4 regions of the Rhizobium sp. USDA 4016 genome follow, and region 4 is predicted to be linked to each of the others. Evidence: predicted binding sites of a transcription regulator. Region 4 holds the regulator's gene; each other region holds the start of a gene.

What was found. Region 4 encodes PhoB, which activates phosphate uptake and scavenging genes when phosphate is short. Its sites were predicted from a motif close to TGTCATNNANCTGTCAT; they were not measured.
Region 1: a site for PhoB is predicted at 2,227-2,243, ahead of phnF (phosphonate metabolism transcriptional regulator PhnF). Genes of this name have one in related genera too.
Region 2: a site for PhoB is predicted at 1,810-1,826, ahead of ACZ9DP_RS36870 (DUF2794 domain-containing protein). Genes of this name have one in related genera too.
Region 3: a site for PhoB is predicted at 2,851-2,867, ahead of ACZ9DP_RS23780 (UDP-2,3-diacylglucosamine diphosphatase). Genes of this name have one in related genera too.

What each region holds. Positions count from the first base shown of each region.
Region 1 is NZ_JBWCCY010000004.1:3,821,165-3,826,885, forward strand. Features, by position in the region: gene dapB (4-hydroxy-tetrahydrodipicolinate reductase) at 1-749, shown strand, start outside; gene ACZ9DP_RS34775 (2,3-bisphosphoglycerate-dependent phosphoglycerate mutase) at 772-1,407, shown strand; gene phnF (phosphonate metabolism transcriptional regulator PhnF) at 1,458-2,195, opposite strand; gene phnG (phosphonate C-P lyase system protein PhnG) at 2,311-2,787, shown strand; gene phnH (phosphonate C-P lyase system protein PhnH) at 2,787-3,395, shown strand; gene ACZ9DP_RS34795 (carbon-phosphorus lyase complex subunit) at 3,399-4,505, shown strand; gene ACZ9DP_RS34800 (alpha-D-ribose 1-methylphosphonate 5-phosphate C-P-lyase PhnJ) at 4,502-5,380, shown strand; gene phnK (phosphonate C-P lyase system protein PhnK) at 5,377-5,721, shown strand, end outside.
Region 2 is NZ_JBWCCY010000004.1:4,273,546-4,279,266, reverse strand. Features, by position in the region: gene ACZ9DP_RS36880 (Bax inhibitor-1/YccA family protein) at 1-722, shown strand, start outside; gene ACZ9DP_RS36875 (GNAT family N-acetyltransferase) at 824-1,381, shown strand; gene ACZ9DP_RS36870 (DUF2794 domain-containing protein) at 1,387-1,788, opposite strand; gene ACZ9DP_RS36865 (DUF1223 domain-containing protein) at 2,063-2,803, opposite strand; gene acnA (aconitate hydratase AcnA) at 3,025-5,715, opposite strand.
Region 3 is NZ_JBWCCY010000004.1:1,737,053-1,742,773, reverse strand. Features, by position in the region: gene ACZ9DP_RS23790 (MFS transporter) at 1-1,159, opposite strand, end outside; gene ACZ9DP_RS23785 (N-acetyltransferase family protein) at 1,404-1,910, shown strand; gene ACZ9DP_RS23780 (UDP-2,3-diacylglucosamine diphosphatase) at 1,979-2,785, opposite strand; gene ACZ9DP_RS23775 (NADP-dependent malic enzyme) at 2,997-5,309, shown strand; gene ACZ9DP_RS23770 (DUF2865 domain-containing protein) at 5,436-5,721, shown strand, end outside.
Region 4 is NZ_JBWCCY010000004.1:1,562,237-1,567,957, forward strand. Features, by position in the region: gene pstC (phosphate ABC transporter permease subunit PstC) at 1-1,132, shown strand, start outside; gene pstA (phosphate ABC transporter permease PstA) at 1,132-2,418, shown strand; gene pstB (phosphate ABC transporter ATP-binding protein PstB) at 2,432-3,247, shown strand; gene phoU (phosphate signaling complex protein PhoU) at 3,282-3,995, shown strand; gene phoB (phosphate regulon transcriptional regulator PhoB) at 4,030-4,713, shown strand; gene ACZ9DP_RS22850 (winged helix-turn-helix domain-containing protein) at 4,731-5,417, shown strand.

The DNA of each region.
Region 1 (5,721 bases), 2.3 Mb from region 4:
ATTCCATGGAGGGTGTCACGCTGCATGCGGCCGTGGCCCGGCCCGGCTCGCCATTCGTCGGCAAGGATGCAGGCGAAATCGCAGGCCTTGGACCAAACGGCGTCACCATTGGGGACGACCCTCTCGCGGCCTTTCTTCATGCCGACGGCGTCCTGGATTTTACAACGCCCGCGACGACAAACGAATTTGCTGCACTCGCCGCTCAGGCGCGCATCGTCCATGTCATCGGCACGACCGGGTGTTCGGATGCGGATAATGCCAAGATCGCGGCAGCATCGCGTCATGCGCGTATCGTGAAATCGGGCAATATGAGCCTTGGCGTGAACCTCCTCAGCGTTTTCGTGGAGCAGGCTGCACGAGCGCTCGATGCTGCCGATTGGGATATCGAAATCCTCGAAATGCACCACAAGCGCAAGGTCGATGCGCCGTCGGGCACCGCCCTGCTTCTGGGAGAAGCTGCCGCCAAAGGCCGGAATATCGACCTGTCGTCGCAATCCGTGCGCGTCCGCGACGGCCATACCGGCGCGCGCGAGACGGGTACGGTCGGTTTTGCGACCCTGCGCGGCGGTTCGGTGATCGGCGAACATTCCGTTCTCTTCGCCGGAGAAGGCGAGATAGTATCGATGTCGCACAGCGCCGCTGACCGCTCGATCTTCGCGCGCGGCGCCATCAAGGCGGCGCTCTGGGCGCGCGACAAGAAGCCCGGCTTTTACTCCATGCTCGACGTGCTCGGGCTCTCCTCACATTGATCTTACTACGGAGGCATATTTCATGAGCGGCACCCTCGTCCTCGTTCGCCACGGCCAGAGCGACTGGAACCTGAAAAATCTCTTCACCGGCTGGAAGGATCCGGATCTCACGGAACTCGGTATCGAAGAAGCCAATACGGGAGGGCAGGCGCTTGCCGACTACGGCATAAAATACGATATCGCCTTCACGTCGGCGCTCGTGCGCGCGCAGCACACGCTGACGCTCATTCTCGACAAAATCGGCCAGCCGGACCTCAAGACGATCCGCGACCAGGCGCTGAACGAGCGCGACTACGGTGACCTCTCGGGCCTCAACAAGGACGATGCCCGCGCCAAATGGGGCGAGGAGCAGGTTCATATCTGGCGGCGTTCCTACGACGTCCCGCCTCCTGGCGGCGAAAGCCTGCGCGACACCGGCGCGCGCGTCTGGCCTTACTATCTCACCGAGATTCTGCCACGCGTGCTGCGCGGTGAAAAAGTGCTCGTCGCTGCCCACGGCAACTCGCTGCGTTCGCTGGTCATGGTGCTGGACCGCCTGACCAAGGAACAGATCCTGGCACTCAACCTCGCGACCGGCGTTCCCATGGTCTACAAGCTCAATGCCGACTCCACCGTCGCTTCCAAGGAAGTGCTCGGCGATATGTCCGGGGCGCATTAAGCCTTCGACATCTCATTCAAAAGCCGGGCTCGCTGCCCGGCTTTTTCAGTTCAATTCTCTATCGTGAACTGCACCCTGTCGGCTGCAAAGCGGCTGATCGAGTACTGAACCGGCACGCCGTCAAGATCGGTATTCATTGCCTTGGCGATGAGCAGGATGGCGCCCGGCGTCAATTCCAGCGTGGCGATGTCGTGTGAATCGGCGTGAGCGGCGGTAATCTCGGTCGTTGCGCGGACGTAATCCGGCAGGCCGAGTTCGGCAAAGGCCTTGGTGATCGATTCCGTCTTGCGATAGACTTCGTCGATACCGGCAAACCGGTCGGCCGGAAACCATGTCGTTGCGCAAGATACCGGCCGCTTGTCGGCCAGACGCAATGTTTCGAGACGGATCACCGCCGTCCCGGACCTAAGCCTCAGCCAGCGCGCAACGTCAGCATCAGCCCTCTCTTCCGCATGGTCGAGCAGCAGGCCGCGCATCTCGCGCGCCTGAGCGCCAATACCGGCAGTGAAGCGCGTACGCCGCGTGATCGGGAAATTCAGCCGCTCCTTCCGCTCGATCAGGGTGCCGCGGCCTTGCACTGCGCGCACGATACCTTCCTGAGCAAGGGCGGCAAGCGCGCTTCTGACCGTATGGCGATTGACGCCGAATCGCAGCGCCAGAACAGTTTCCGGCGGCACCATGCCGGTCTCGTCATACGCCCCGGCACTGATTGCGTCGCGAATACGGTCCGCGATCTGGCGCCAGAGCGCCACGCCCGTCTGTCTCTGTACCTGGTTCAGTCCGGCCATTCGTTCCCGCCCTGCACTTTCGCTTGAGTGATGTCACACGCTTGTCACGTCCTCACCTTAAGGCTACAAGTACCTTGTATGGTTGTCTATATCAATAGACATTTAGGGAACAGCGATGACATCAGCCAAACAGAAGAACCTTGCAACCCAGCCCGAGATTGACCGCAAGCGCGTTGCCGATCTTCTCGCGCGGGCTGAACGGCACGAACTCGTTGAAACCTTTGACGCACTCGCTGAAAAGCCAGCGGCTCAACCGGTGCGCGGGCCGGAAACCGGTCTCGTGATGGTGCGCGGCCGCATCGGCGGCGGCGGCGCCCCCTTCAATCTCGGCGAGGTCACGGTTACGCGCGCAACAATACGGCTTGGTTCCGGCGCCGTGGGTCATGCACAGGCGCTCGGCACGGACCGCGAAAAGGTAAGGCTTGCCGCGATCTTCGACGCACTGTGGCAGGACGATGCGATGAAGGATTTCGTCGAGGAGAGGCTGCTTTCGCCAATCGCGGCGCGGATCGCTGGGGTCGATCAGCGCAAGGCGGACGAGACGGCGGCGACACGGGTCGATTTCTTCACCATGGTGCGCGGAGACGACTGATGAGCCTCAAGACAGAAGCCCTGACGGGTGGTTTTGCCGAACCGGTCTTCCACGCCCAAAGCGTCTTCAAGACCATGATGGATGGCATGGCGCGCCCCGGCACGATCCAGACCATCGCGCCCGAAGTCGCGCCACCTGCGCCACTTGGCGTAGCCGCAGGCGCAATTGCGCTGACGCTGTGCGACCATGATACACCGGTCTGGCTATCTTCCGGGCTCGCGAAATCCGCAATGCTCGATTGGCTCGGCTTTCACACCGGCGCGCCCGTGGTGCCGGAAAGGGCCGAAGCCCGCTTTGCCTTTATTGAGCACGGCGTGACGCTTTCCTCGTTTGGACTCTTTGCCTTAGGCACGCAGGAATATCCTGATCGCTCGACGACGCTGATCGTCGAACTTGCAGGACTCGAAGGGGGCCGCCGGCTGGCCTTGACGGGCCCCGGCATTCAAGGCGTGAACGAGATTGCGCCTGTCGGCCTGCCGGAGGCGTTCCTGCGGCTCTGGGCGGAAAACCACGCCCTCTTTCCGCGTGGCATCGACCTCATGCTGACGGCAGGCAGCCGTTTCCTCTGCTTGCCGCGCACCACCAAGATCATCGCAACGGAGATGTGAGCCATGTATGTTGCCGTCAAAGGGGGTGAGGCCGCCATCGAGAATGCCCATCGCCTACTTGCCGACCGCCGTCGCGGCGACCGCTCGCTGCCTGCGATCGGCATCGACCAGATCGTCGCACAGCTGGCTCTTGCCGTCGACCGTGTCATGGCGGAAGCCTCGCTCTACGACCGCACGCTCGCCGCACTTGCCGTCCGTCAATCGCGCGGCGACATGATCGAGGCAATTTTCCTGCTGCGCGCCTATCGCACGACGCTGCCACGCTTCGGCTATTCGAAACCGCTCGACACCGCGGCGATGAAGATCGAGCGCCGCGTTTCGGCGACCTACAAGGATTTGCCTGGCGGCCAGCTTCTCGGTCCGACCTTCGACTACACCCACCGACTGCTTGATCCTTCGCTGCTTTCCGACGAGACCGTTGAAGAACCGGCGCAACGCCCTGCCGAAGCCGGCCGCATGATGCGCGTGTCGGAGATCCTTGGCCAGGAGGGGCTGATCGAGGCCGACGGCGATATGCCGGAGGATCACGAGATCGGTGACCTTACTCGTGAACCGATGGAATTTCCGATGAGCCGCGACCTTCGCCTGCAGGCGCTCGCCCGCGGCGACGAGGGCTTCCTCCTGGCACTCGGCTACTCCACACAACGGGGCTACGGCCGCAATCATCCCTTCACGGGGGAAATCCGCATTGGCGAGGTCGAAGTGGAGTTTTACGTTCCCGAACTCGGCTTTGCCGTGTCGCTCGGCGTTATCCAATTGACGGAATGCCAGATGGTCAATCAGTTCAAGGGTTCGGCCAAGGCACCGCCGCAGTTCACGCGCGGCTACGGCCTCGTCTTCGGCCAGAGCGAACGGAAGGCGATGTCGATGTCGCTGGTCGATCGCGCGCTACGCGCCGAAGAGCTCGGGGAAGACATCGCGGCGCCGGCACAGGACGAGGAATTCGTCATTTCTCACTCCGACAATGTCCAGGCGACCGGCTTCGTCGAGCACCTGAAATTGCCGCACTATGTGGATTTCCAGGCCGAACTGGACCTTGTCCGCCGCATGCGCCGCGACTTCGAGGCAAGCCGAGCCGGCGGCGACACCATCAAGGAGGCGGCCGAATGAGCGATCTTGCCAGCTACAACTTCGCCTATCTCGACGAGCAGACCAAGCGGATGATCCGCCGCGCCATCCTGAAGGCGATTGCGATTCCCGGTTATCAGGTGCCTTTTGCTTCGCGCGAAATGCCCATGCCCTATGGTTGGGGCACCGGTGGAGTGCAGGTGACCGCTTCGATCATCGGGCCGGACGACGTGCTCAAGGTCATCGACCAGGGCGCCGACGACACCACAAACGCTGTCTCCATCCGCGCCTTCTTCCAGAAGGTCGCAAACGTCGCGGTGACCACCCGCACCAAGGATGCGACGATCATCCAGACGCGCCACCGCATCCCGGAAGAAACGCTCGGAGCCAACCAAGTGCTCGTCTACCAAGTGCCGATCCCCGAACCGCTCCGCTTCCTCGAGCCACGTGAAACCGAAACGCGAAAGATGCATGCGCTAGAAGAATACGGCCTCATGCATGTGAAGCTCTATGAGGACATCTCCCATAACGGCCGCATCTCCAAGACCTATGCCTATCCCGTGAAGGTCGCCGGCCGCTACGTGATGGATCCTTCGCCGACGCCGAAATTCGACAATCCGAAGATGCATCTGTCGGACGCGCTGCAGCTCTTCGGCGCCGGCCGCGAGAAACGGATCTATGCCGTGCCGCCCCATACTGAAGTCGTCAGCCTCGATTTCGAAGACTACCCTTTCGAGATCCAGCGCTTCGGCAAACCCTGCGCGCTTTGCAGCGCGGAGGATGTCTATCTCGACGAAGTGATCCTCGACGACAAGGGCGGCCGGATGTTCGTCTGCTCCGATACCGACCATTGCGAAGACCGCCGCGAGCAGGGACATGCAGGCGAGATGCTTGCGCCGAAGGAGGCTGCGGAGTGACCGACACCCCTCTTCTCAAAGTCAACGACGTTTCGAAATTCTATGGCAATCGTATCGGCTGCCGGAATGCCTCTTTCGAGCTCTGGCCGGGCGAAGTGCTGGCCGTCGTCGGCGAGTCCGGTTCCGGCAAAACGACGCTACTCAATTGTATCTCGACGCGCCTGATGCCGACGACCGGAAGCGTCGAATATCATATGCGCGACGGAAGCTATCGCGATCTCTACCGCATGAACGAGGCAGAGCGTCGCTTCCTGATGCGCACCGATTGGGGTTTCGTGCACCAGAATCCGGCCGACGGCCTGCGCATGACGGTGTCGGCCGGCGCCAATGTCGGCGAACGG
Region 2 (5,721 bases), 2.7 Mb from region 4:
ACCTTCGTAACTACCAAAGCCGCGCACAAACTGGCGAGATGATCGATCAGGGCCTGCGCTCCTATATGCTCAAGGTCTACAACCTGATGGCGCTGGGTCTGGCGATCACGGGTGTAGCGGCATTTCTGTCATTCCAGCTCGCTTTTGCCGATGGTCAATTGACCGCCTTCGGCCAGGCGATCTATGTGAGCCCGCTGAAGTGGGTCGTGATCTTCGCTCCGCTGGCTCTGGTGTTTTTCTTAAGCTTCCGGATCGGCCGCATGAGCGTTTCCGCAGCGCAGACGACCTTCTGGGTCTATGCCGCGCTGGTCGGATTGTCGCTCTCGTCGCTGCTGCTGATCTACACGGGCGAGAGCGTCGTTCAGACGTTCTTCATCACGGCAGCCTCCTTCGGCGCACTGTCGCTCTACGGCTACTCGACAAAGCGTGACCTGTCGGCGATGGGCTCGTTTTTGATCATGGGCCTCTTCGGCCTGATCATCGCTTCGCTCGTCAACATTTTCCTGGCCTCCTCTGCGATGCAGTTCGCGATCTCAGTGATCGGCGTCCTGATCTTCGCAGGCCTTACTGCCTACGATACGCAGCGAATCAAGGAAATGTACTTCGAAGCTGATGACGTTGCCGTCGCCGGCCGGAAGGCGATCATAGGGGCGCTGACGCTCTATCTCGACTTCATCAACCTCTTCATGTTCCTGTTGCAGTTCCTCGGCAACCGCAGGTAAGTGGACAGCATCATTGAAAAGGCGGCTCCGGCCGCCTTTTTTATTGCACGTCGAGCGATGGAGTGTTTTCTAAGGGCATCCATCAATGACCGGCCGATCCAATGCCTTTCTTTCTTCGTGACGCCACTCCTTCCGACCTTCCCGCAATCTCGGAAATCTATCGCGAATCAGTCCTCAACGGCGTCGCGAGCTACGAGATCATCCCGCCTTCGGAATCCGAAATGGCCTCTCGCTTCTCTGCAAATACCAGTCTTGGGTATCCCTATATCGCGGCGGTTGATGAGAATGGAGCCTTGCTCGGCTATGCTTATGCTTCCGCCTTCCGCACCCGGCCTGCCTATCGCTGGACTGTGGAGGATTCAATCTATCTCGCGCCTACAGCGCGCGGCCTTGGCATTGGCCGGGCACTGCTAACAGCGCTGATTTCGCGCTGCACGGAACTCGGCTTCCGCCAGATGGTAGCCATCATCGGCGGCGCCCATCCGGCTTCGATCGCGCTTCACCGCGCATTGGGTTTCGAAGAGACCGGCCTGCTGAAGGGTACCGGCTACAAACACGGCCGCTGGCTCGACACGATGATCATGCAGCGGCCGCTCGGCGATGGCAAAGACAGCGATCCTAACCCGTCGGTCTATCCCGGCACGCTGTTTGACGGCTGACGCCGTTACGTCTCGACGAGTTTGAGAACCTTGTTGAAGACCTTCAACACCTGCTGCAGGTCATGGCCGCGCTTGAGGATCATGCCGTTTGCATTGATCACGCAATAAGCGCCCTGCTTGGCGGCGAGCCTCGGATCTTTCTCGATGCGGAAAAGCGGCATCTCGCCTGAACGTTTAAACACGGCGAAGACCGCCTTCTCCTTCAGATGGTCGATCGCGTAATCTTTCCACTCGCCTTCGCCAACCATCCTTCCGTAGATCCACAAAATCGCATCCAACTCGCGACGATGAAAGGTCACCGGCGGCGGGTCCTTGCTTTGCTTGTACTCTTTTAAATCGACGACGACCGAGGAACTACTACTGGCGGAACGGGCGTCGCCATGCCGCAAATCCGGCTGATCTGTCATCAGTCTCCCAAGCCTCCACTTATGACAGGAGAACGACAGTTTGCCCGAGCCACATCAAATTGCAAGTGCAGCTACCATCACATTAAACATATGCTATGCAATCTCCCAAGCGCCGCATTTCAGTCAAAACAGCGCCTCATTTCCGGAGGAAGTTCGCTCACTGATTTGGCGCCAGCGCGCCAAAGGGCCCGGCTGAGCGTATCGACCTTAACCCCAGCCCCGAATACGATCAGCCGGGCCGCCTCGTTCCATCCGCCTCGAAGCGGTAAACCGATCAGATATTCTTGCCTGCCATGACGATCGTTGCGCCGACGATCGCAGCCGGATCGCCGTCCGTTGTCGTCGCCTGAAGCAGGATGGCGCAACCCTCCAGTCCTGGCTTCTGCAGGACGCTTGCGGGCAGCGTCAGGCTTGCCGCCTTGCCATCCCACATGCCGACTGTTTCGACATCGCTGACGCTGTTGAGATAGGAAATCTTCTTGCCGCTGTTTTCGCCCTTTTCGACGTCGATCGTCTTTTCCTTGTCGAAATAGACGAGCACGACATTGGCCTTACCTTCGCCGGCGCCGATCTTGATCTCGAGCTCGTCGCCGCGCAGCTGCGCGTCCACGGGCACGGTCAAGCCTTTGCCTTCCGTCGAAAATGTATCGATCTTGCCATAGATGGCGGAAAGGTCCGAGCCAGTCAGGTGATCGCGGCCGTTCACCACGACCTGCGGTGTGTAGACGTTGCTGCGGCCCATCATCCGAGCATAACCATATTGGCGCTCGGTGTTTTCCTTCGAACTGAGCGTGTCCGTCCACCCAAGATAATTCCAGTAGTCCACATGATAGGCGAGTGCGATGACATCGCCCTGGCCAACCAGCTTCCGGAAGGCTGCATCGGCGGGAGGACAGGACGAGCATCCCTGCGAGGTGAAAAGTTCAACGACGCCTTTCAGTTTGCCATCTTCGGCATGAAGCGGCGCTGTAAGCACCATACCGGCGACCAGCGAAATCAAAAAACGCGGCGACATTCCAACCTCTTTTCCAGAGACGCGCAGCAGACCGAATACCGCAGGCCCTGACTTACGCCCGTAGAGATAATCCTTCCGACTGCAAACGGGAAGTCACGAAGGGGTGAGACGCCGCCCGTCGGCATCGCTGCTAGAACACATCGGCGTGAGATGGAAACCCGCAAAGAAAAACCGCCGGAGATTGCTCTCCGGCGGCCATTATGTGCCCTGTTTCTTAACAATCAGGCAGCGAGATCGCGCAGAACCGTCTGCAGGATGCCGCCGTTGTTGAGGTAGATCACTTCGTCGAGCGTATCGACGCGCGACAGGAGGGGAACCTCCTTCACCGTGCCGTCGCTGTAGGTGATCTTGGCGATCTTCTTCTCGCGCGGCTTGATGTTTTCCAGGTCCTCGATGGTAACGGTCTCGTCACCCTTGAGGCCAAGGCTCTGCCAGGTCGTGCCGTCTTCGAAGACGAAGGGGATGACACCCATTCCGACCAGGTTCGAGCGGTGGATACGCTCGAAGGACTGCGCGATAACGGCCTTGACGCCGAGCAGGTTGGTGCCTTTCGCCGCCCAGTCGCGCGACGAGCCGTTGCCGTATTCGACACCGGCGAAAATGACGAGCGGAACGCCCTCTGCCTTGTACTTCATGGCGGCGTCGTAGATCGATTCCTCTTCCTTCGACGGATAGTGGATCGTGTAGCCGCCTTCCTTGCCGTTCGGGCCGAGCATGTGGTTGCGGATGCGGATGTTGGCGAAGGTGCCGCGCATCATCACTTCATGGTTACCGCGGCGCGTGCCGTACTGGTTGAAGTCCGCGACCCCGACATTGTGCTCGAGCAGATAAGAACCGGCCGGCGACGCAGCCTTGATCGAACCGGCCGGAGAAATGTGGTCGGTGGTGATCTTGTCGCCGAACAGGCCTAGGACGCGGGCACCCTTGATGTCCGAGGTGCCGCTGCCCTTCTTGCCCATGCCGACGAAGTAAGGCGGGTTCTGGACGTAGGTCGAGTCGTCGTCCCAGGCGTAGGTCTGCCCCGGAGGAACCTGGACAGCCTGCCAGTTTTCATCACCCTTGAAGACATCCGCATACTTCGTTTCGTAAAGTTCGCGGGTGACGTACTTGAGGATGAACTCCTGAACTTCCTTCGAGGTCGGCCAGATGTCCTTGAGATAGACCGGCTTGCCGTTCTGGTCTTCGCCGATCGGCTCCTTGGTCAGGTCCTTCTGGACCGTGCCGGCGAGCGCGTAGGCAACGACGAGCGGCGGGGATGCCAGATAGTTCGCCTGGACATCCGGCGAGATACGGCCTTCGAAGTTGCGGTTGCCCGAAAGCACGCCCGAAACGATGAGGCCCTTGTCGTTGATCGTCTTCGAGACCGGCGCCGGCAGCGGGCCGGAATTGCCGATGCAGGTCGTGCAGCCGAAGCCGACGAGGTTGAAGCCGAGCTTGTCCAGGTCGGCCTGCAGGCCGGACTTGGCAAGATATTCGCCGACGACCTGCGATCCAGGCGCCAGCGAAGTCTTGACCCAGGGCTTGGTCTTCAGGCCCTTGGCAACGGCGTTGCGGGCGAGCAGGCCGGCAGCAATCAGAACCGACGGGTTGGAGGTATTGGTGCAGGATGTGATGGCGGCAATGGCAACGTCGCCATGGCCGAGATCGAAGTCCGTACCTTCGACCGCATAACGGTTCGAAAGCTGGCCGGGCTTCTTGTAGTCGGCGTCCATCGACGTGGCGAAACCGGACGCGATGTCTTCGAGCGCGATGCGGCCCTCAGGACGCTTCGGACCTGCCATCGACGGCACGACGTCGCCGAGGTCGAGCTCCAGCGTGTCGGTGAAGACGAGGTCGGAACCATCGCCTTCGCGCCACATGCCTTGCGCCTTCGAATAGGCTTCAACGAGCGCGATCCGGTCATGCGTGCGGCCGGACATGATGAGGTAGTTGACGGTTTCGCCGTCGACGGGGAAGAAGCCACAGGTCGCGCCGTATTCCGGACCCATGTTGCCGATCGTCGCGCGATCGGCGAGCGGCATGTTGTCCATGCCGGGGCCGAAGAACTCGACGAACTTCGAAACGACGCCCTTCTTGCGCAGCATCTGCACGACGGTCAGAACGAGGTCCGTCGCCGTGACGCCTTCCTTGAGCTTGCCGGTGAGCTTGAAGCCGATGACTTCCGGCAGGAGCATCGACACCGGCTGGCCGAGCATGGCGGCTTCTGCTTCGATACCGCCGACGCCCCAGCCCAGAACGCCGAGGCCGTTGATCATCGTCGTGTGCGAGTCGGTACCGACGCAGGTGTCCGGATAGGCGATCGTCTCACCGTCCTCATCCTTCGTCCACACGGTCTGGCCGAGATATTCGAGATTGACCTGGTGACAGATGCCGGTGCCGGGAGGAACGACGCGGAAATTCTTGAATGCCTGCTGGCCCCACTTCAGGAAGCGGTAGCGCTCGCCGTTGCGCTGGTATTCAAGTTCGACGTTCTTGGCGAAGGCCTGCGGCGTACCGAATTCATCGACGATGACGGAATGGTCGATGACGAGGTCGACGGGCACGAGCGGGTTGATCTTTTCAGGATCGCCGCCGAGCGAGACCATTGCGTCGCGCATCGCAGCAAGGTCGACCACCGCCGGAACGCCAGTAAAGTCCTGCATCAGCACGCGCGCCGGGCGATAGGCGATTTCGTTTTCGACGGAGCCCTTGTTGTTCAGCCATTCGGCGACCGCGAGGATGTGCTCCTTGGTGACCGACTGGCCGTCTTCGAAGCGCAGCAGGTTCTCGAGCAGAACCTTCATCGAATAGGGAAGCTTCGACACGCCCTTAAGACCGTTCGCTTCAGCCTTCGGTAGGCTGTAATAGACGTAGTCCTTTCCGTTCACGGAAAGCGTGGAGCGACAATTGAAGCTGTCAAGAGATTTAGACACGAGAGA
Region 3 (5,721 bases), 170 kb from region 4:
CGAAGACCAGAGACATTCCCAGCACCGCGACGAGTGCCATGACGTAGAAGCTTGCGAGGCCGAGCCAGGCATAGATGTAGCCGGAGGCGAGCGTCATCAGCCCCATGAACATGCCGTTATAGAAGAAATAGGCGCCCTGGGCCGACGATTCCTGAGTCTCCTGTACCGTTGCCACGATCCGCCTCTGCACGCCGGTATGCACGAAGGCGAAGCTGCAGGAATGGAAACACTGCAGCACGAAAAAGCCAACGAAGCCCCAGTGCATCGGAAACAGGATCCAGCGGCAGATGCAGACCGCGCAGCCGATGCGGATGAGCGTCCAGGCGTTGAAGCGGCGGTTCAAATGCTTCGAGACGAAGAACACCATGACTTCGGAAGCGACGCCCGCACTCCAGAGAATACCGACCTCCGTTCCCGAAAAACCGAGGTGATGCCAGTAAATCGAGGCGAAGGCATAAAGAAGCGCGTGGCTCGACTGCTGGATCGCCACGCCCCAAAGCAGCACCAGCAGATGCGGCTGCCGCAGCGAACTGCCGGTGGCAGCCGGTATGTCGACCGGCGTGCCGCGCCGGCGCGTCGGCCCGATGCGCGGACAGTAGATCGCCATCAGCATCGTCGTGACGAAACCGAAAATCATCACCGGCAGCACCATCGAGCCACCCCAATAGCCGATCATCTCGCCGCCGATCAGGGTCGATGCGATGAAGGCGATCGAGCCCCAGACCCGCATCGATCCGTAGTCGAGTCCCCATCGGCGAACGCCGGAAATGACGATCGATTCGACGACCGGCAGATAGGGCGCAAAGGTCGCCCCCTGCATGCTGAAAACGATCAGGACCGGCCAGAAGCTTGTCGTCCAGCAGAGCGCGACCGCCGTCAGCAGCGACAGTCCGCCGGACCACAACAACACGTCGGCGCGCTCCTTCATTCGGTCGGCGTACATGGCGATGATCGGCGCAACGAGGACGCGCACCACCATCGGCACCGCCAGGATGATGCCGATTTCATGATCGGAGAATTCGTGGAACGCGAGCCAGACGGGAAAGAAGGGAAGAACGACACCGTTGACAGTCAGCGGAGCGCAATAGGACAGGGCGCTGAGCAGCCGGAAGCGCGGCGGCGCGCCCTCGCCTGTCGGGGCATTCTGGGCGGGAATCATCGGTGGACCTGCAGGAAACTAGACCTTGCCTAGCACATCAACCCAAGGGCGACTATGGCCAGAAATAGCCTTTCTGAAACGTTTCAAGAAAAAGCTTGTCCCCTTCGCTCACAATCCATCGTAACTAAAAGTCGCTAATGTTTGGGGCCCGCGCAGAGTGTCGAGGATTTTGAGCCAAGTGTCATGCGGCCGTTACCGTTAGGTGGTTCGGTCGCCCTTCCAAGAAAAAGAAGGGGATATACCTGTGTGCCCATATAAGATTCGCCGCCTCGACCGGAATGATGCGTCCTCTTTTAGGGAAATTCGCCTGGAGGCTCTCGCGAACCATCCAGAGGCATTTGGCGCGTCATGGGAAGAAGAGCAGAGTCAATCGGGGGCCCAATTCGCTGACAGGCTCGAGAACTGTCTTGTCATCGGAGGGCTCTCCGATGACGGAATGCTTGCCGGAACGATCGGTGTGTCGAAATCCAAAGGCATCAAGACGCAACATATTGGATCGATCTGGGGAATGTACGTCCGCCAAACGGCACGGGGCACAGGACTCTCACCCTTACTGCTGAGTGCTGCCATCGACGAAGTTGGCACGATTTTACGCTCGCTCCGGCTCAGCGTCGTGTCGTCCAACGTTCCGGCCATCCGGCTTTACAAATCCGTAGGCTTTGAAGAATGGGCCGTCGAAATCGAAGCTCTAAAGGTGGGCGATACTCATTATGATGAAATTCTCATGCGGCTGGAACTAGGCCCGCGATAGTCGACGCCACGAGCCAGCTCGCTGCATCGCACTAGACACCGTATCGCTTCAGTATTCACAACAGAAATTCAGGCGGCCTGCGGCTCGAGTTCGCTGTCGCGGTGCTCGATCGCCAGCGGGATGGCTTGAGCGTCGGCTAACGTGCTCCAGGTGATGAGCTCGAACGTGCCGTCCTCATGCTCGGCGATCGCCGTACAGCTCTCCACCCAGTCGCCGGTGTTGATATAGCGCACGCCGTCCATGTCCTCGATCACGGCATGGTGGATGTGGCCGCAGATGACGCCGTCGGCGCCATGCTTTCGGGCTTCGTCGGCCACGACGCGCTGGAACTCGCCGATGAAATTGACGGCATGCTTCACCTGCAGCTTGGCCCAGGCGGAGAAAGACCAATAGGGCATGCCCATGCGGCGGCGGATCGCGGCCAGCACGACGTTGATCTTGATCGCCGTGTCATAGGCCCAGTCCCCGAGATAGGCGAGCAGGCGGGCATTGCGGACGACGACGTCGAACTCGTCTCCATGCAGGATCAGGTATTTCTTGCCGTCCGCGCCGTCATGCATCATGCGCTCGGCGACTTCGATACCGCCGAAATGCATGCCGGGGAAGTCGCGCAGGAATTCGTCGTGATTGCCCGGGATATAGACGATCCGCGTGCCCTTGCGGGCCTTGCGCAGCAGCTTCTGCACGACGTCGTTGCAGACCTGCGGCCAGTACCAGCTGCGCTTCAGTCGCCAGCCGTCGACGATGTCGCCGACGAGGAATATCGTATCGGCGTCGTGGTAGCGGAGAAAATCGAGGAGGAAGTCCGCCTTCGCCGCCTTCGAGCCGAGATGCACATCGGAAATGAACAGAGTACGGAAGTGTCGAGTATCCATATTGTCTTTCACAAGCATCTTGCCTGCGTCCTATCGTTCATCTCGCCTTCCAAAATCAGACTCGTGTTTCAGGAAGATGACAGATGCGCGAATTGGCGCATCGCAGCGCTCACGAGTTTTCCGCCCGGATGCGAATTTCTGACTGTCCCTTCCAGCCGATTGATGTATGGAGAAGTCTTCAAAAGATGTGAGTGCGGCAGCGGAGACGGCAATGGATCATCAGGAAAAATCCAAGACGGAGAAGAACGAGACAGGCGGAAACCTCGACGAACAGGCGCTTTTCTTCCATCGTTATCCCCGTCCCGGCAAACTTGAAATCCAGGCGATCAAGCCGCTCGGCAACCAGCGCGACCTGGCACTCGCCTATTCGCCCGGCGTCGCAGCACCTTGCCTTGCCATCCGTGACAATCCGGAGACGGCGGCCGATTATACCTCGCGCGCCAATCTCGTCGCCGTCATCTCCAACGGCACAGCGGTTCTCGGCCTCGGCAACATCGGCCCGCTCGCCTCCAAGCCCGTCATGGAAGGCAAGGCCGTTCTCTTCAAGAAGTTTGCAGGCATCGACGTCTTCGACGTCGAAATCGAGGCCCCCACCGTCGACCAGATGGTCTCCACCATCGCCTCGCTGGAGCCGACCTTCGGCGGCATCAATCTCGAGGACATCAAGGCGCCGGAATGCTTCGAGGTCGAGCGCCAGCTTCGCGGGAAGATGAAGATCCCGGTCTTCCATGACGACCAGCACGGCACGGCCATCATCGTCGCCGCCGCGATCCTTAACGGACTGGAACTTGCCGGCAAGAAGATCGAGGATGTGAAGATCGTCGCCTCCGGCGCGGGTGCCGCAGCACTCGCCTGCCTCAACCTCCTGGTGACGCTCGGCGCGAAGCGCGAAAACATCTGGGTCCACGATATCGAAGGCCTCGTCTATGAAGGCCGCACCGAACTGATGGACGAATGGAAGGCTGTCTATGCACAGAAAAGTAAGATGCGTACGCTCGCCGACAATATCGGCGGCGCCGATGTTTTCCTTGGCCTTTCGGCTGCCGGTGTCCTGAAGCCCGACCTCCTGTCACAGATGGCGGACAAGCCGCTCATCATGGCTCTCGCCAATCCGACCCCTGAAATCATGCCAGACCTCGCGCGCGCCGCCCGCCCGGACGCAATGATCTGCACCGGCCGCTCGGACTTCCCGAACCAGGTGAACAACGTCCTCTGCTTCCCCTATATCTTCCGCGGCGCGCTCGATTGCGGCGCCACCGCCATCAACGAAGAAATGAAGATGGCGGCCGTCAAGGCCATCGCGGGGCTTGCCCGCGAGGAAGTGTCGGACGTCGCGGCCCGCGCCTATTCCGGCGAGACGCCTGTCTTCGGTCCGAATTACCTCATTCCTTCGCCCTTCGATCCGCGTCTCATCCTGCGCATCGCCCCGGCTGTCGCCAAAGCCGCCGCCGAGACGGGCGTCGCGTCGCGGCCGATTGCCGATTTCGACGCCTATCTCGATCAGTTGAACCGCTTCGTTTGGCGTTCGGGCTTCGTCATGAAGCCGATCTTTACCAGCGCCAAGCTTTCTGAGAAGAAACGCGTCATCTTCGCGGAGGGAGAAGACGAGCGCGTCCTGCGCGCGGCTCAGGTTCTGCTGGAGGAAAAGACCGGCGAGCCGATTCTGATCGGCCGCCCCTCGGTCATCGAGGCTCGCCTCAAGCGGTTCGGCATCCGCATTCGCCCGAACATCGATTTCGCCGTGGTGAATCCCGAAGACGACCCGCGCTACCGCGACTATGTCGAAGACTACTTCGCCCTCGTCGGCCGCGCCGGCATCAATCCGGAAGCCGCCCGCACGATCGTGCGCACTAACAACACGGTTATCGGCGCCTTGTCGGTGAAGCGCGGCGAGGCGGATGCCCTCATCTGCGGCGTGGAAGGCCGCTTCGACCGCCACCTGAAAGACGTCGGCCAAATCATCGGCAAGCGGCCAGGTGCCTGCACCTTCGCCGGTCTCAGCCTATTGATCACCCAGAAAGGGCCGGTCTTCTTCGCCGATACCTTCGTGAACTACAATCCGACACATGAGGAAATCGCCGAGATCGCCGTTCTCGCGGCCCAGGAGGTTCGCCGCTTCGGCATTACGCCGAAGGCCGCGCTGATCTGCCATTCGAATTTCGGCTCCCGAAACTCCGAGAGTGCACGCAAGATGCGCGATGCCCTGCAGCTCGTGCGCGAACAAGCCCCCGATCTGGAGGTCGATGGTGAAATGCAAGCCGGTTCTGCACTGTCGGAAGCGCTGCGCAAGCGCGCCATGCCGGATAGTTCGCTTGCCGGCGAAGCCAACCTATTGCTTTTCCCGAACCTCGATGCCGCCAACATCTCGCTCGGCCTCGTCCGCACCATGATGGATGCGCTCCATGTCGGCCCGATTCTGCTGGGGACCGCACAGCCTGCGCATATCCTGTCGACTTCGGTCACCTCGCGCGGCGTGGTCAACATGGCCGCGCTTGCCGTCGTCGAGGCTTCTCAGCCGGCGTAAGTTGTCGCAAAATGCGAAAATGCGTTACAATTGCGTCGCCAGCTTGTTAACGGAAGCAGGTTAGAAAGCCGGGATGCGGCGAATGTCACGCCGTGCTCTGGCCTGACCTTGCTGCGGGATGATGCCGTGAAACGCCGAAACCTGACCCTTGCGATCCTGCTTGCCTTGGCCGCGCCTGCTGCCGCGCAGACGCATGCGATCTGCGACGACCTGCGCGGCCGCATCGCCGATCTGCCCCATGTCATCGGCAACGGCCCCGAAGTCCGCCAATATGCGAGCGCGATCGCCGAGCAGAATCTCGAGCTTCGTAAAGTCCGCAACGACCTTCGCGGCTACGGCTGCTCGATGGACAGCATGGTCGTGATCGGCGGCGAGAATGCGGATTATTGCAGCGAGCTGCAGCAGTCCGAGG
Region 4 (5,721 bases):
CGAAGCCATGGACGGTGCCGCACGGTCGCTGCTGATCGGCGAAATCCGCCAGGTCGCGGCCGGAAACCTGTTCCGCCAGCCGTCGCCCGAGGTTGCCGCTGCAGCAGAGCACCTGCGGTCCCTCCAGACCTACTCTACCTACCTGATGACGGCCATTGGCCTCTGCATCGCCGCCGTCGGCGCGTTCCTCGGCATGAAGGTAATCAGCCCACGGTATCGCGCCCGCCACAGCGTCGAGACTGCGGTCACGGGCTTCATGATGTTCTCCTCCCTGGTCGCCATCATCATCACGCTGGGCATCGTCGGCTCGCTCGTCTTCGAAGCGCTGCACTTCTTTGCGAAGGTGCCGGTTACCGAATTTCTCTTCGGCCTGCGCTGGGAACCTCAGATCGCCATTCGTGCGGACCAAGTGGCGGGGCAGGGCGCGTTCGGCGTTCTTCCCGTTCTGTTCGGCACGTTTGTCATCTCTGCGATCGCGATGCTGGTCGCGGTGCCGACAGGCATCCTCTCCGCCATCTATCTGACCGAGTATGCGCACCCGCGGTTCCGTGCCGTCGTGAAGCCGCTTCTCGAAATTCTCGCCGGTGTTCCGACGGTCGTCTACGGCTTCTTCGCCGTGCTGACTGTCGCCCCTGCTATCAGGGCTCTGGGCGCGGCCGTCGGGATACCCTCGTCGCCGAACAGCGCGCTTGCCACCGGCCTTGTCATGGGTGTGATGATCATCCCGTTCATCTCCTCGCTTTCGGACGACGCCTTCGCCGCAGTGCCCCGTGCCATGCGCGACGGTTCGCTGGCTCTTGGCGCGACGAAGGGAGAGACTATCCGCAAGGTCCTGCTGCCCGCCGCTTTGCCAGGGATTATCGGCGGCGTACTTCTTGCACTCAGCCGTGCGGTCGGCGAGACGATGATCGTCGTCATGGCGGCCGGCCTGATCGCGAAGATTACTCTCAACCCGTTCGACGCGGTCACCACCGTGACCGTCCAGATCGTCACCCTGCTGATTGGCGACTCGGAGTTCGACAACCCGAAGACGCTGGCGGCCTTTGCACTCGGCCTCGTGCTCTTCCTCGTCACGCTCGGCTTGAACCTCATCGCGCTGCGCACCGTGCGCAAGTACCGGGAGAAATACTGATGTCCACGACCGCAGTCGCCGGAACGCGTGTCAACTGGCATTCGGACGACATGAAGGCGCGCCGGAAGGCACGCTATGCCGCCGAGCGCCGTCTCCAGGTTTATGGCATGATCGCGATTGTTTTCGCGCTCGGCTTCCTCGCCTTCCTCATCGGTTCTCTGACGCTCACGGGGTACAAGGCGTTCACCCAGACGGTGGCCACCATCAACATCGACCTGAGCAAAGCTGAGCTCGATACAAGCGATATGATGAAGGCCGATTGGCGCGGCGCTGTACGCGACGCGTTGCGCACTCAGGTGGGGGATTTGCCTCGCAGGCAGGAGAAGGCCTACTTCGACCTCTTCACGTCGTCGGCACCGTTCCTCGTCCGCGACGCGGTCATCAAGGATCCGGCGCGCCTTAAGGGGCCGAGCACCTTCGTTATCCCGATGTCGGACCCGGCCGACCAGTTCGTCAAGGGTGAGATCAGCCGGGACACGCCCGAGAGCCAGCGCCGCGTCAGCGACGAGCAGATCGGCATGATCGACCAGCTCGTATCCAAGGGCGTGATCTCCAGCCCGTTCAACTGGGCGCTCTTCCTCAATGCCGACAGCCGCTTCCCGGAACTGGCTGGCTTGGCTGGCGCGATTTCCGGATCGTTCTGGTCGCTGCTGGTCTGCTTCGCGATCAGCTTCCCGATCGGCATCGCGGCGGCGATCTACCTGGAAGAGTTCGCTCCCAAGAACCGTTTCACCGACCTCATCGAGATCAACATCAACAACCTTGCGGCGGTCCCGTCGGTGGTCTTCGGTCTCCTCGGGCTCGCCGTCTTCCTGAACGGCTTCGGCCTACCGCGGTCGTCTCCGCTCGTCGGCGGCCTCGTTCTCTCGCTGATGACGCTGCCGACGCTCATCATCGTCACACGCGTGTCGCTGAAAGCGGTGCCTTCCTCGATCCGCGAGGCGGCTCTCGGGGTCGGCGCCTCCAAGCACGAGATGATCTTCCATCACGTGCTGTCGCTCGCCATGCCGACCGTCATGACCGGCGCGATCATCTCGCTCGCGCGAGCGCTTGGTGAAACGGCGCCGCTGCTGCTCATTGGTATGAACGCCTTCATCACAAGCCCGCCGGATGGTATCTTCGCGGCGTCGACGGCCCTTCCCAGCCAGATCTACATCTGGGCGGACAGCCCGGAGCGCGGCTTCGTATCGAGGACCTCCGCCGCAATTCTCGTGCTGTTGGGCTTCCTCATATTGATGAATGCAATCGCCATCTTCCTCAGGCAGCGTTTTGAACGCCGCTGGTAACGGAGTAAGGATTATGAACATGTTGACTGAAACAGCAGTTGAGAAGGCTCTGGAGCAGAAACTGAATACGAGCGCCTATAAGATGGTCGGCAAGACGGTGTCTGTCTACTACGGCGAGAAGCGTGCGCTTTTCGACGTGAACCTGAACGTCCGCGAAAACACTGTTACCGCCCTCATCGGCCCATCGGGCTGCGGCAAGTCCACGTTCCTGCGTTGCTTGAACCGCATGAACGACACGATCGACAATTGCCGCGTCACGGGCGAAATCAAGCTGGACGACGCGGATATCTACGATCCGGACATCGACGTCGTGGAACTCCGCGCCCGCGTCGGCATGGTCTTCCAGAAGCCGAACCCGTTCCCGAAGTCTATCTACGAGAACGTTTCTTACGGACCGCGCATCCATGGAATTGCGAGGTCGAAGGCCGACCTTGATCAGATCGTCGAAAGCAGCCTCCATAAGGCCGGCCTCTGGAACGAAGTCAAGGACCGCCTGCAGGAATCCGGCACCGGTCTGTCGGGCGGCCAGCAGCAGCGCTTGTGCATCGCGCGCGCCGTTGCCGTCAGCCCGGAAGTCATCCTGATGGACGAACCGTGCTCGGCGCTCGATCCGATCGCGACCGCCAAGGTCGAGGAGTTGATCCACGAGCTTCGCGAGAACTACAGTATTGTCATCGTGACGCACTCGATGCAGCAGGCAGCCCGCGTTTCGCAGCGCACCGCCATGTTCCACCTCGGCAATCTCGTCGAGGAGAATGACACCGACAAGATGTTCACCAATCCGGACGACCCGCGCACCCAGGATTACATCATGGGCCGCTTCGGCTGAGCTGCGGCGTTCAGGCTATTCAAGGACAATCCCAATGGCATCGACCCATATCTTTTCTGCCTATGACGAGGATCTGAAGTATTTGTCCCGCCGCATCTCGGAAATGGGCGGGCTTGCCGAGCAGATGGTGTCGGACGCCGTCCGCGCGCTAGTTAACGGTGACGCTGGCTTGGCCCAGAAGGTCATCTCCGACGATGTCGTCATGGATCACGCCGAGCGCGAGATCGGCGACAAGGCGATCGTCACGATTGCCCGCCGCCAGCCGGTGGCCTCGGACCTTCGCGAGATCATGGGCTCGATCCGCATCGCGGCCGATCTCGAGCGCGTCGGCGATCTCGGCAAGAACACCGCCAAGCGTGTCATCGCCGTGCAGAGCACCGGCGTTCCGCGCAAGCTCGCCCGCGGTCTCGAGCATCTTTCCGAACTGGCGCTGGTCCAGCTCAAGGAAGTACTCGACGTCTATGCCTCGCGTTCAGCCGACAAGGCGAAGTCGATCCGCGAGCGCGACGAGGAAATCGACGCGATGTACACCTCGCTGTTCCGCGAGCTGTTGACCTACATGATGGAAGATCCGCGCAACATCACCAGCTGCACGCATCTTCTCTTCTGTGCGAAGAACATCGAGCGCATCGGCGATCACGCCACTAACATTGCCGAAACGATCTATTACATGGCGACCGGCGCACAGCCGGAAGGCGAACGTCCGAAGGACGATACTGCCAACACCGTCGGCGCGGTCACGGAATGACAATTCCGAACCGGCCCTCAGGAGACAGAACCGAATGATCCCGAGAGTTGCAGTCGTTGAAGACGAAGAGGCACTGAGCGTGCTTCTTCGCTATAACCTTGAGGCCGAAGGTTTCGAGGTCGACACCATTCTGCGCGGCGACGAGGCCGAAATCAGGCTTCAGGAGCGCACGCCGGATATTCTGATCCTCGATTGGATGCTGCCGGGCGTGTCGGGCATAGAGCTTTGCCGCCGCCTGCGCATGCGCCCGGAAACGGAGCGTCTGCCGATCATCATGCTGACGGCGCGCGGCGAGGAAAGCGAGCGTGTGCGCGGCCTTTCCACCGGCGCCGACGACTACGTGGTCAAGCCGTTCTCCACGCCCGAACTCGTTGCCCGCGTCAAGGCGATGCTGCGCCGCGCCAAGCCCGAGGTGCTCTCCACGGTGCTGAAATGCGGCGATATCGAACTCGACCGCGAAACGCATCGTGTTCACCGCAAGAGCCGCGAAGTCCGTCTCGGCCCGACCGAATTCCGTCTACTGGAATTCCTGATGTCGTCGCCCGGCCGCGTCTTCTCGCGTTCGCAGCTTCTGGACGGTGTCTGGGGCCACGACATTTATGTCGACGAGCGCACCGTGGACGTTCATGTCGGTCGACTGCGCAAGGCGCTGAACTTCTCCAACATGCAGGACGTCATCCGCACCGTCCGCGGCGCAGGATATTCGATGGAAGCATAGCAGGGAGGCTGGAGAAGATGTCGGTGCGGGTACTTGTTGTTGAGCAGGACGAAGATCTGCTCGCGACACTGAAGCATGCTCTGGAGACAGAAGGGTATTCGGTGAACTGTCTTCACCCGCATGCGTCGCTGGTCGAGCTCGTTGCGTTGCGGCTGCCTGATGCGGTGATATTCGGTGCGCCGGCTCCTGGCTCGATGGCAATCTCGACATGCCGCCAGTTCCGGACAACTGGAGCGACCGCCCGCCTTCCGATCGTGGTGCTGCTGGACTCGGCCCTCGAGCAGGACCGGTTGGCCGTTCTCTCCGCCGGAGCCGACGACTGCCTCATAAAGGCAGTCTCCCCCGTGGAACTCCTCATCCGCTTGCGGAACCTCCTGCGGCGTCTCAATCCAGCGCTGCTGGAGAGCACACTGAAGGTCGGGGATCTGACGCTCGATAAGAACGCCCGCCGGGTTCACAGGCAGAAGAAGGAAGTCAAGCTCGGCCCCACCGAGTTCAGGCTGCTCGAGTTTCTGATGAAGTCCCCCGGCCGCGTCCACTCCCGATCGGAATTGAGGGCATCGCTGTGGGGTAACGATGCCAGTGTCGATGAGCGCGCTGTCGACGTACACATCGGGCGTCTCCGGAAGGGCATCAGTTTCGGCAAGGCCGATAAGGTGATCCGGACGGTGCGTGGCGCCGGCTACGCACTCGGCGACTTCTGATCCGGATCAGGTTCCTATCCTATCCCCGTCGCTGTGCGCACAGATTGAGACGCGCGATACAGCTGTTCGCGCAATACGTGTGTCACGTCGATTTCACGCGACTGCCTATATTAGGGTGTGCTTAGTCGCGCTGGAGGTGATTCCAGTCCGCCTTCGGCTCCCATACTCGCCTAAGGGCGTCAGACATATAATCCCGCTGGGATGAGGGTTCGGCCCGATAGGCCACACTCGTCCCAAAGTACAGCTAGTTTGGTTGAAGCGATTTGGAGTATTCCATGACGATCAAGACGGCGTTGTTGAGAAT